DNA from 3 places in the Ruegeria sp. HKCCA4812 genome. Region 2 is predicted to be linked to each of the others. Evidence: riboswitches for the same ligand, from Rfam matches in the RefSeq annotation. Region 2 holds a riboswitch; each other region holds the start of a gene.
What was found. Region 2 has a riboswitch for cobalamin ahead of GOW04_RS20790 (hypothetical protein). Riboswitches for the same ligand answer to the same signal wherever they lie in the genome.
Positions count from the first base shown of each region.

Region 1: another riboswitch for cobalamin. It lies ahead of GOW04_RS07060 (DUF1636 domain-containing protein); the one in region 2 lies ahead of GOW04_RS20790 (hypothetical protein).
Region 3: another riboswitch for cobalamin. It lies ahead of GOW04_RS17015 (aromatic ring-hydroxylating dioxygenase subunit alpha); the one in region 2 lies ahead of GOW04_RS20790 (hypothetical protein).

Region 1 is NZ_WQFQ01000001.1:1,432,899-1,437,109, reverse strand. Features, by position in the region: gene cobN (cobaltochelatase subunit CobN) at 1-1,081, opposite strand, end outside; gene cobW (cobalamin biosynthesis protein CobW) at 1,087-2,142, opposite strand; gene GOW04_RS07060 (DUF1636 domain-containing protein) at 2,144-2,515, opposite strand; cobalamin riboswitch at 2,607-2,814, opposite strand; gene GOW04_RS07055 (hypothetical protein) at 2,866-3,045, shown strand; gene GOW04_RS07050 (SLC13 family permease) at 3,042-4,211, opposite strand, start outside.
Region 2 is NZ_WQFQ01000012.1:46,575-50,785, reverse strand. Features, by position in the region: gene GOW04_RS20800 (DNA polymerase III subunit gamma/tau) at 1-1,116, opposite strand, end outside; gene GOW04_RS20795 (dual specificity protein phosphatase family protein) at 1,288-1,800, shown strand; gene GOW04_RS20790 (hypothetical protein) at 1,792-2,199, opposite strand; cobalamin riboswitch at 2,290-2,512, opposite strand; gene GOW04_RS20785 (hypothetical protein) at 2,583-3,503, shown strand; gene rsgA (ribosome small subunit-dependent GTPase A) at 3,543-4,211, opposite strand, start outside.
Region 3 is NZ_WQFQ01000007.1:29,741-33,951, forward strand. Features, by position in the region: gene GOW04_RS17010 (hybrid-cluster NAD(P)-dependent oxidoreductase) at 1-1,072, opposite strand, end outside; gene GOW04_RS17015 (aromatic ring-hydroxylating dioxygenase subunit alpha) at 1,078-2,331, opposite strand; cobalamin riboswitch at 2,413-2,617, opposite strand; gene GOW04_RS22030 (hypothetical protein) at 2,729-2,851, shown strand; gene GOW04_RS17020 (hypothetical protein) at 2,883-3,134, shown strand; gene GOW04_RS17025 (hypothetical protein) at 3,194-3,367, shown strand; gene GOW04_RS17030 (DUF3833 family protein) at 3,397-3,939, opposite strand; gene GOW04_RS17035 (DUF3833 domain-containing protein) at 3,936-4,211, opposite strand, start outside.

The DNA.
Region 1 (4,211 bases), on a different contig from region 2:
CGATGATCGCTTCGATCCGGTCCGGTTCGGGCCGATGTGCAAAGCGCGCGTATTCCAGATGCGGATCGCGTTTGCCGGGTTCCTTGAAAGACGCGATTCCTGCTGAGATCCGTCCATCCACCTCGGGCAGTACCACATGCATGGCAAGATCGGCGGGGGACAAACCGCGTTCCGCCTGGGCCCAGGCTTTGCGGCGCGAGGTGGCGAGAGCGACCTGAAACACCGGCACGCCTGCCGCGTCCAGAGGCGACGTTCCCGACGCGCCTTTTCCCGAAAACGACGTGGCGTTGACAATGGCCGATGGGTTCAGCGCAACAACCTGTTCCCGCAACCAGTCGGCAGCCACGGGCGCCTTGAGAGACGGGGCAAACAGGCCCACCGCCGCGTATCCACGGGCGCGCAGGCTGCGGATCAGGGCGGCGATCGGGGCGGTGTCTGCCGAGGTCAGGTAAGCGCGGTAAAAGGTGACGAGGATTCGTTTGGCCGTGCCTTCGAACGCGGTTTCCACCGGGATTACGCCGCGATCCGGACACCACGTGCCACATTCGGGCAAGGTCTTGGCGCCCATCACCGGAGCGGCATAAAGCCCCGCCGCCAAAGCCATCTGTGCCAGCGCCGCCTGTGCCGCGACCTCGCCGCCGGTATCGCACAGATGCGCCAGACGTCGCAGGGTCGAGACCGGCAGGGTGGAATAGTCATCCAGCCGCGTGTCCTCGCGCCCGTCAGCGGGCAGCACCGCCAGCGCGATGCCCTTGGCCTGCGCCAGCGCCAGAACCTGCTGCAACCCATAAGCCCAGTAGGGCACCCCGCCGATCAGACGGATCAGAATGCCCTTGGCGCCCTCGAGCGTTTGTTCGACATAGGTATCGACCGACAACGGGTGTTTCAGCGCCGTCAAATTCGCCAGCCGCAGGGTCGGCATTCGCCCTTCCGGTCCGCCACCACGATGCCAGCCCGCCGCGAAAGCACCCAGATCGCTGTCCGAAAAGGACAGCACCACCAGATCCGCCGGGCTCTGGCCCAGATCGGTTGGGGTCTCGGTTTCCTCGAGCCCGTGGCTTTCGCGGAAGACGACGTGCATGTGTCTTACTCGGCAGCCTCACGCACACCCACGAGGATTTCGCGGATTTCCGCCTCTTTGATATCGTCATGCTCGGCGATGACGACCAGACGCGAACGGCGTTCTTCACCGGGTTCCCACGGGCGGTCATACTGGTGACGCACGCGGGCACCCACTGCCTGAACCAGCAGGCGCATGGGTTTGCCCTGAACGGCGGCATAACCTTTGACGCGCAGGATGTTCAGCTCATTGGCCAAGCGTTCGATATTGGCGACCAGTTGGGCCGGATCGGTCTGCTCGGGCAGCTCGACGATGATGCTTTCGAAATCGTCATGCTCGTGATCGTGATGGCCGTCGTGATGCGAGGGTCGGGCGTCCATGTCATCCTCGGCGGCGGCTTCCAGACCCAGCACAACGCGCACGTCCACGGCACCTTCGGCCACTTCGACGACGGGCAGGGGGCGCGGCGCCTCGGCGGCGATGATCTCGCGCGCTTTGGCCACGCCTTCGGGGCCGGCGAGGTCGGGCTTGGTCAGCAGGATGATGTCGGCGCACGAGATCTGATCCTCGAACACCTCGGACAGGGGCGTTTCGTGGTCGATCGAGTCATCGGCCATGCGCTGGGCGTCCACCGCTTCGACATTGGGCGCGAAACGGCCTGCGGCCACAGCCTCGGCATCGGCCAAGGCGATCACGCCGTCGACGGTGATCTTCGAGCGGATGTCAGGCCAGTCGAATGCCTTGAGCAGCGGTTTCGGCAGGGCCAGACCGCTGGTTTCGATCAGGATATGATCCGGGCGCGGCTCCAACGCCATCAGGGCCTCGATGGTGGGAATGAAATCATCTGCCACGGTGCAGCAGATGCAGCCATTGGCCAGTTCCATGATGTTTTCCGCCGGGCAATCAGGAATGGCGCAGGATTTCAGGATGTCGCCATCGACGCCTACATCGCCGAACTCGTTGACCACGACGGCAAGGCGCTTGCCCTGCGGGTTCTGCATCAGGTGACGCACCAAAGTGGTCTTGCCCGAGCCCAGAAAGCCGGTGATCACTGTGACGGGGAGTTTTTCGAGGTTCGACATGTCAGGCTCCAATCGGGGGAATGCGCGAGGCACAGTTCTTGCGAAAATGTTCGGGGCGTTCGCGCCATTTCACCAAACCATCTTCAGTGGCCAGATACTTGGTCGCGCCGTCGACGATGACGTCGACATGATCTGTTTCGTTCAGGTTTTCATACACGAAGGTCCAGCGGCCCGGCCCGCGCAACACGATCGAACAGCCTTGATCGCAGTTTGACAGGCATTCAACGGCTTTCAGGGTGACACCGTCGGGCAGGTCTGCCTGTTCCAGGGCCTTGTGCAACAAAGCGCCCGGGCGTTGCGCGTCATCTTCGACAGGCAGGCCGCGACGGCAGGTGGTACAGACCAGCAACTCGACTGGTGCGGTCTCGGTCATGTCTCTCATCCCCCCAAATCCTCTTCGCGGGGGACGGGGTTTCATGCGGGCCACGATTGGTCATGGACCCGACACCGGAACACCCCGCCCGGTTTCAACTTCGGTTGTTGGCAGGTCTCCCGGCTTGCGGATGCCAGAGGCGGGCCTCTGTCGGATGTCCCGCCTTCCCGGCTTTCGAGCCAGTGGCATTGGGCATCCTCTCCGTTCACGGTCGCGGGGGCGGCTGCGTTTGGCGGCAAGACCGTTGACGCATTCCCTTTTCATCGGCTGTCACCGACACCAACGAAAGGGACATGCGGCACCGCTGGCCTGCTTGTCAAGCGAGTCGCGCGCAACAATTATGCAGAGGCATGGAAAGCGACCTGTGGGCGTCGATGGGCGGCATGGTGTGCCGGGACCCAGCCCGAGATGGGCCGGACGACGAACGGTATCTCAGCAAGGGGCGTAGACTATGGCCAACCGGTGCCTCGACTGAACCTGTCCAGATGATGGGTAAAGACCACCGAACACCCCGGATACTCTTGCGCTAATAGATGACGTTTATCATGAGCAGCGAGACGACCAGAAACAGCGCCGTCATTATTCCGCCGGAGCGGACGAAATCCATCACCTTGTATCCGGCCGGACCCATGATCAACGCGTTTACCTGATGGGTTGGGATGATGAAGCTGTTCGAGGTCGATATGGCGACCGTCAGGGCAAAGACGGCTGGGTTTCCACCCGCCGCCACCGCAATTGATACCGCCAGAGGCACCAGCAGAACCGTGGCCCCCACGTTGGACATGACCAAAGAAAAGGCCGTCGCCAGAACGGCGATGCCGGTTTGCAGCGACCAGAGCGGCCAGCCGTCCAGAATTATCATGATCTGCTGCGCGATCCACGCGGCCGTGCCTGTGTTCTGCACGGCTTGTCCCAAAGGTATGAGGCAGGCGAGCAGGAATACGGTGTTCCATCCGACCGCGCGGTATGCCTCGTCCACGCTGAGCACACGGGTCAGCATCATGCCCACCGCGCCGGTAAGAAGACAGAGTGAAAGCCGGACATCCGTGAACAGGATCAACGACAGCGAAATGGCGAAGAATGCCAGGGCCCAGCCGACTTTTTGCGGCCGCAGCTCGTCCTGAGGAAAGTCCGTCGTCACGACGACGAAATCCGGATCTCGTTTGATCCGCATCAGGTTGTCCCATCTGGTATGTGCCACAAGCATGTCGCCCGCCTGAAACTTTTCGAGCCCGATCTGAGTGGATTCGTGATCCTCGGTCTCGACATGGCTCAGCGTCTCTTCGCCGCGGTGAATGGCCAGCAGCGACATCCCGTAGGTCTTGCGAAACAAAAGCTCGCGGGGGCATTTGCCGATCAGCTTGCTGTCGGGCGTGATGACCACCTCGGCCACGCCTGCATTGGTTGGGGCGAACTCTTCGACGAAAATGTCCAAATCCGGAAGAACGGTCAGCCCGTATTTCTCGGCGAACTTCTCGACCTCCCAACGGCGGCCGACGATGGCCAGCCGACACGGCGCTGCTATTTCCGCTGTCAAAACCTGAACCATCGAGGTTTTGCCGCGATAGAAGGTGGAAATGATGTACAGGTGGTTTTCGTGGTTGATGTCGGCCAGAATCTCGCCGACCAAGGGGCTGTCCTCGGGCACCACGACTTCGAACACATCGGCTTTGAGGCCATAGACCCTTTGCAGGTA
Region 2 (4,211 bases):
CACATGGGTCAGGCGAATAACGGCCATTTCGGCGGCCATCATGGCGTTGGGGGCTGCCGAGACTTCCTCGAGCGCCTTCAGCAGCATTTGCCACATCCGGGTCAGAACCCGCATCGGCAGAGCCTCGGCCATGTGTTGGCCCCGGGTCCGTTCGTCCGGAGAAACCGTCGGGTCCTGCGCCGCGTCAGGCGTGATCTTGACGACGGACACCCAATGCGTGATCTCGGCCAGATCGCGCAGCACCGCCAGCGGGTCCGCGCCTTCGGCGTATTGGCCGCTCAACTCGGTAAGTGCTTCGGCGGCATCGCCGCGCAGGATCATATCCATAAGGTCCAGAACCCGGCCACGGTCTGCCAGTCCAAGCATTGCACGTACCTGATCGGCGGTCGTCTCACCAGCCCCATGCGAAATCGCCTGATCCAGCAACGAGGTCGCATCCCGCGCCGATCCTTCCGCTGCTCGGGTGATCAGCGCCAGCGCGTCTTCGGCGATCTGGGCGTTTTCCGCTTCGGCGATCTTGCGCAGCAGGCCAATCATGTCTTCGGGTTCGATCCGGCGCAGGTCGAAACGCTGGCAGCGGGACAGCACGGTGACAGGGACTTTGCGGATTTCAGTGGTTGCGAAGATGAACTTCACATGCGCGGGCGGTTCTTCCAACGTCTTGAGCAGCGCGTTGAACGCGCTGGTCGAGAGCATATGAACCTCGTCGATGATATAAATCTTGTAACGCGCGCTGGCGGCGCGATAGCGGACACTGTCAATGATCTCGCGGATATCGTTGACGCCCGTACGGCTGGCGGCGTCCATCTCCATCACGTCGACATGGCGGCCTTCCATGATGGCGACACAATGTTCACACTGACCGCAGGGCTCGGTCGTGGGGCCACCGGTTCCGTCGGGTCCGATGCAGTTCATCCCTTTGGCGATGATCCTTGCGGTCGTGGTTTTGCCGGTGCCGCGAATGCCGGTCATGATGAAGGCCTGCGCGATCCGGTCGGCCGCAAACGCGTTTTTCAGGGTGCGCACCATGGCATCCTGACCCACTAGATCGGCAAAGGTTTCCGGGCGATATTTGCGGGCGAGAACCTGATAGGCGGGGCTGGAGCTGTCTGTCATGTCTTCTCGTTGGGATTCGGTGCTTGGGCACAGCGTAGTGGCCACCGTTGCCCGCGTCCACAGCGGGGCGCGATGATTTTTGATTTAGAAACGAGTCGCTTTCGCACTAAACTGCATCAGCGGATTTAATGGCTCATTTTTGTAAAGAGTTCTTTGGGGAGGACAGGATTCATGTCGCAGTTGGTGATCTACGCCCTGCAAGTCGGTGGCGGAACGCTGGCACTGACCTCGATGCCCGGACGCGGCGGAGATTACTCCAGCGATCTGGATATGATCGCAGCCTGGCAGCCGGGGCTTGTTGTTTCGATGACGACGGATGTCGAAATGCTTCAGGACGGGGCGCAGGAATTTGGCAGCGATATTCAAAGCCGCGCCAGCCGATGGGTTCACCTGCCGATCGAAGATTTCGGAGCGCCGACAAAAGCGATTGATGACGCGTGGCCGTCCGTCAGCGCCGCGGCCCGGCACGCGCTTTCCGGCGGAGGTCGCGTATTGGTACACTGCCGCGGGGGATGTGGCAGGTCAGGTATGGTTGTCCTTCGGCTTATGGTCGAATGCGGCGAACGCACGGACATGGCGCTGCAACGATTGCGGGCGGTGCGCCCTTGCGCCGTCGAAACGGATGCGCAACTGGCCTGGGCCTCTCAGCGTGCGCAGGCACAGGTCAGTCTGGATTCAGATTGAAATCTGCGCGGGCGCGCAAACAGGTTTTCTCGGCTGGATCGTGGAAACTTCGATCATCGCGCAGGGTGGGGGATTCACGACGCCGGATGGCATCGCACTGAACGTGTTTCCGAAGATCAGGTCGGCATAGCCGTTCAGCGGCTCAATCGCGGTTTCGGGCTGCGTCCCGCAAAAGACACGAATACTGTCTGATCGCGCGCGGAAAATTGCATGACATCCTTCGGTGCAATGTGACAGCTCACTGCTGCCCTCAATTTCGAAATCGTCACTGGTGGCCGAGGTCGCCTGGGCCATAGCTTCGGAAATCGAGCGCGCCAGCCGCGCCAAAGCGGGGCAGGTTTTGCCCGTCCGCTGACATACCGTTGCACTGAATTCATGTGTTTTTGTCTTCCAGATCATCCTGCGCCCTCCGCGCTTGGTGGACAGGATATTTTGGACAGGTGGAACAGCGTGATGCCGTCAGGACCTGCCCGGACACCCCGCCCGAGTTTCGGTTTCGTTTCCGATGGCAGGTCTCCTGACTTGCGGGTCATCGCTTTGCCGACCTTCCCAGCCTTCGGGGCCAGTGGTGTTTCGGCATCGCTTACCGCTTACAGTTGCGGGGGCAGTCGCGGATTTGGTTGTTGCCTGCATGACCAGACATCACCGCACCGTGTTCCCTTTTCATCCCGACCCCTTGTGGAGGCCGGAAACCATCACACAACCGCTAGCGTTTGAGCACGCATCGAGTCAAGCCGATCTTTTGACCGGACGCTTGGTCATGCTGGATACGGTGTCGGTTCATGCATAGTGTCGAGGGCGTTGAGGTTCGGAAACCGGATTTACCAAGCGCAAAGCCAGAGATCATGTTGGACACAGAGCAAACGGTATTGACCGAAGAGTTTCGCTTTCCGTCCGGGCAGAAAACACTGTCTGCCCGGTTGTACAGCCCGCTGACCTCGCCCGAAATCGTCGTCGTGCTGAACAGTGCAACGGGTGTGCCGCGCGATTATTACCGTCATTTCGCACGATGGCTTGCTGCCGAGCAGGGTATGGCCTGCCTGACCTATGACTATCGCGACTACGGGCATTCCTTGACCGGCCGCCTGAAAGACTCGCGTGCGACCATGGCGGATTGGGCCTTGATCGACATGCCCGCGGCAAGGGCGGAAATGCGCAGACGGTTTCCCGATTCGCAGCATTGGACCATCGGCCATTCGATCGGCGCGATGTTGGGGCCTGTGCAGCCGGATGTCGATCTGATTGACCGGATGATCTGTGTGTGTTCGGGGCTGGTAACCGTAAGCGACCATCCATGGCCCTATCGTGGTTTGGCAGGATTGTTCTGGTATGGTCATGCCCCGCTTTTGGCCCGAGCCCTTGGCTACCTTCCCGGAAAGGCGATCGGGTTCGGCTCGGATCTGCCGGCATCGGTCTATTGGCAGTGGCGCAAATGGTGTACCGCGCCTTTGAATTATGTGCCTGAAATCGGGCATGAGTTACCTGCGGCGCAGTGGAAGGATTCTGGAACGCCCGTGGATTTGTTCACCTTCGAGGACGACCAGATGGTGCCGCCGGAAGCGGTTTGGCGGCTTGCGGATCTTTACGGCCCCGATGCCAACCGCCACCTGCTGAACCCCGCCGATTTCGGGTTGCCCGAGGTTGGTCATATCGGAGCATTTGCCCGGCGCAATGCAGCGGTTTGGCCGCGACTGATCGCTTGATCAGACGCGGCGTAGGACGGGCCGGGCACCGTCCAACAATCACCGGTTGCGAAGTTTCTTTTCCTTCATGACGCCACGGACCATCTTGCCGAACGCTTTGTCCCGCGCCCGGGACTGCGCGACGGTTTCAGAATTGCGCTGATCTTCGCGCCGAAGCTTGCGCCACCGGTCCAATCGAGCCGGATCAAGCATGCCGTGGCTTATTGCCTTTTGCACGGCACATCCGGGCTCGGAGCTGTGCTGGCAATCCGAAAAACGGCAGTCCCGGCTCAACTCGGCAAGGTCCGAGAAAACGTCGTCGATCCCATCCTGAGCGTCCACCAGGCGCAATGCGCGCATTCCGGGTGTATCGATCAACCAGCCGCCGTTGCGCATCCGGTGCAATGCGCGTGCGGTCGTCGTGTGTCGGCCCCGCGCGTCATCCTCGCGAATGTCCGAGGTGGCAAGATCCTGATCGGTCATGGTATTGGCAAGTGTCGTCTTGCCAACGCCCGACGAACCAACCAGCGCTCCGGTCTGGCTTTTTGGGCACCAGGACAGCACCTTTTCAACCTCTGCCGGGTCCAGCGCGTTGATCGCCAGAACCGTCAGGAACGGGTCCAGTGATTGCACCTGTCCCGAGAAACTGTCAGGGTCCGCCGATTTGTCGGCCTTTGTCAGAACAACGACCGGGTAACACCCGGCCTGATACGCAAGCGCCAAATACCG
Region 3 (4,211 bases), on a different contig from region 2:
TTTCGACCTTGCCGATCGGGTTCGAGCAGCAGGCCAGAATGTACCCCGCGTCGATGTCGTCTTCCGAGATGCCTCCGTTGTGGACCATATGGACCTCGCCGGCAGTTTTCTTGACCTTGCAGGTCCCGCATACGCCGAAGGTACAGCCTGACGGAATGTTCAGGCCAACCGAGCGGGCGGCGGCAAGCACCGTGTCGGTCTCGGCAACCTTGGCCGTCACGCCCGAGGTCGCGAACAGGATCTCGGCGCTGCTGTCGTCGTCCAGAACAACGTCATCCAACTCGGGCTGATCCGCCTCGGTTTCCACCGGCGCGCCGAAGCTTTCCTGATGGTAGTTGTTCATATCAAAACCAAGACCGGCCAGCGCGTCGCGTACTGCTTGCATGAAGGGCTCAGGACCGCAGCAATAGACTTCGCGTTCTAGGTAATCCGGCGCCATCAGGCCCAGCATCAATTGGTTGAACTGACCCTGATATCCCGTCCATGGGCGGTAGCGGTCCGGCTCTTCCACCACGAATTTCAGGTCCAAACCATCCGTGCGGCTGGCCATCTGTTCCAAGCGCTGGCGGAAGATGATCTCGGATGGCCTTTTGGCGCAGTTGATGAAGACAACGTCCAGATCGCGGCCTTCGTCCCACATACAGGTGGTCATCGACATCATCGGGGTGATGCCCGAGCCAGCCGAGATAAACAGGAACTTGCGCGCATCGCTCAACGCGTTGGTGAACAGGCCCGCGGGCCCAATGGCCTTGATCCGCATGCCGGGTTGAAGATTGTCCAGCATCCAGCGCGTGCCGATACTGTCGGGTTGCGCTTTGGCGGTGATGGTGATCGACCGCGGCCGCGACGGCGACGATGAGATCGTGTAGGTGCGATGCACAACGCCTCCGGGCTGGCCGGGCGCCGGAATCTCGAGCGTCAGGAACTGACCAGGGTAATAGGCGAACTGCGCCCCCGAGGGGGCACGGAACGAAAAGCTGGCAGTGTTCGGCATCTCGGGCACGACCGAGACACATTCCAGCATCTCTCCATCCTGCCAGACGGCTGATGAAAGCGTGTTCAGGTCTTTCATCAGACTTACTCCGCCGCCAGGGAGTCAGGGGCCAGGCGGGCCGACACTGTGTTGCAATACCAATCCACGAATTGCAGCACACCGGATTCCTGAATGGCTGAATATGGGCCGGGCACATAGGCCGGGCTGTTGATGCCCTGCTGGTTGTCCTCGACCACCTGTCGATCTTCGTCATTCGTGGCGACCCAGACTTCGGTCAGGCGTTTCACGTCATAGTCAACGCCTTCAACCGCATCCTTGTTGACCAGCCATTTGGTCGTGACCTCGGTCTCTGTCGGGCTGATCGGCGTGACGCGGAAAACAATCGAGTGATCGGCAAGAAAGTGGTTCCACGTGGTCGGATAGTGGAACTTCAAAAGCGATCCCGCATCCGCAAAGGGCGACCGGCCCAACCAACGGCGCACGGCGGATTTCCCGTCCATCGTATAACTCTCGGCCCCTTCTTTCAGCGGCATCCGCGCCAGTCGATATTGGCCGTCCTCGTGCAGGTAGAACTGCGATGGCATACCCGCTGCCTGGCACCTGTCGAAATGGGCTTGCATATAGGCTGGGGTTTCACCGCCTTCGATCCCCGTCACGCCCGGATCATCAGGGAAGGTCCGGCACAGCGCAGGGTGGTTGCCGCCGCAGTGATAGCACTCGCGATTGTTTTCCCAGACCAGCTTCCAGTTGCCGTTCTCGATGATCGTGCTTTCGAAGGCGACCTTGGCATTCGCAAGATCATGCGGCTCAAGATACGGGCGCGCGATATTGGCGAACGTGTCAAAATCCGGGGCGACATCCGCCAGACAGATGTAAACCAACCCGGCCAGCTCGCGGCAATGAACCGTCTTCAAACCATGCTGTCTGGGATCAAACTCCGGCCCCATGTCGCGAGCCCACAGCAATGAGCCGTCAAGCTCGTAGGTCCATTGGTGATATGGGCAAACCAGCTTCGGCGCGTTGCCTTTTGCCGCCTTGCATATGATCGAGCCGCGATGGCGGCAGGTGTTGTGAAACGCCCGGATCTGGTTGTCGGCGCCGCGCACGATGATCACGCGATAGGCACCCACGTTGTATGTTACATAGTCGCCGACTTTCACCAGTTCGCAAGCAGGAATGGCAAAGAGCCATTCGCGATAGTGGATGGTTTCCAGGTCGGTCTGAAAGATCTCGGGGTCGGTGTAAAAGGCCCGTTCCAGAGCATAGCCCGGGATTCGACGCGCCAACAGGTTTTGGACATTGTTCACTTCTGGCTCTCCTGCCGCGCCCCGCGGCATTGCTTGGGCAGATGACAGGGAGGAACCGTCCGGAGGCGCGCGAGGACCACGTCCGAAACCCGTGCCCCCACCGCCACCCGCGGTTTGACATATCTGCAAGGCTGGTTTCCGGACTTGAAAGGGGCTTGCACCCGGTTGCGACACCTTCCCGGGATCCTCGTCCCAGTGGTTGATTGTCGAACCTGACCTTCCTTACCGTTGCGGGGGCAGTGCCGGAATTCCACCGGCTTCCCAATTCTCCGCTGTCTGAGAATCAAACAGCGGCACCTCACGATGGCAGCCTACTTTTTACCCGCTTGGGCGCTGAAATGCTTGCGACATTTCCGGTTTCAAAACAGACATAGAAATATTCCGGCAGAGTGGACGGCGCCGGGACCACAGTCCTTGGCACAGGGGCGTGGCAGGCCCGCCAGCATGGCGTTTTGCGGTGGCCGATGGCCTTGCGATGGATGCGGCCACGTCTGACATCCGCGCCGTAAAATTGACCCCCAACCGCGACGGCGAAGGCCGGCTGCTCTGATCAGAAACCAAACGCTGCGCGTCGCCTGAGCATGGCTGAAAAAGAGAGTGTCGGGCCAAGTGAAGGAGGTTTGCAGCAAACCCTTTTAGGTGAAGTTGATCCGTTCGGGATAGTGCTGGCTTTCAATGGGGCAGGTGAAAAAGGCCAATATCCGTCATGCGAGAGTTGCCAGTCCATCCTGTCAACGGCCGGTAGAAAACCTCATTTTGTCCATAAAAAATTGTCTTTTTCGGGAAAAACCATTACGTTTTCCGAAAATGGTGGAAAACACCGGAGGCAGTAAGAGAGCAGATGCCAAAACCGAAAACAGGTGTTTTGCGGACAACAGTTCCTTCGCGCCTCATGGGAAAACGAGATGGCCTGTTTTTCCTCTGGGGGCAGATAGAACGCGCGCGCTTGAAGGTCGACGGCTGCGAACGCGCCGAGGGTGCAGCCCCGGACGGGCCAAGGGCGAACAGGGCCGGTGAGGTCAAGGGATCGACGACAGCATTGGTGGACGAGTTTATTTTCTACTGACTTTTGTGATGAAACCGGGCCTGGCGGCCCTATTTCTTCTCGAAGAACAGGATGACTTCACCCAGACGGACGCCATAGCGTGAGACATAGGCGCGGTTCAGCAGACGGTCGTCATCCAGCAGCCACATCCAATCGTCGAATTTGACACGCATGGTCCCGTCCTTGATCGGCAGGTCGATCTTGTATTTCCAGTTGAACGTATCCCCGCGTTCAATCCCGCTGGCGGTACCCAGTACGCCAGGAGCCGTACCGGTCCACGTATCCTCTCCGGTTTTGGTCAATGTCCAGATGCGTTGTTCCGTCGCGCCATCGTCGTAGACGAAGTCTTCGACCAGTGTCAGGGTTTCGCCGTCCCATGTCCCGTCGATATCAACCGTGAATCTGCGGGGGATATTTCCCAAAACATCCTGAAACTGACCGTAGGCCACTGTTTTGCCTTCGAAAAATTCCTCGAGGTTCAACTGCCGGTCCGACAGAAACGTTTTTGGTACCTTCGGTTTGCTGGAGCAGGCGGCAAGAAGCGCAAGGCTTACGATGGCGACGCAGGCGATGAAAGAGCGAAAGGTGATCATTGCAACGGCTTCCTTTCCGAAGTCGCGTCATACCCGTTTGACCCACTTGGATGAATCGGTTTCGAACTGGGGCTTGGACGCATTGTGGCGATCAGTTCCGCGACCTTGACGCCAAACTTGCGCATCTCGGACCGATTCATGATGACGCCGGTTTCTGTCATATACATCCAATCGGTGACATCCAACGTATGTCCACCGGCGTCATCTGGCAGAATGATACGATAGGTCAGTTTCACCGTGGACCCCGAGATGATGCCCCGACCTTCGCCCAC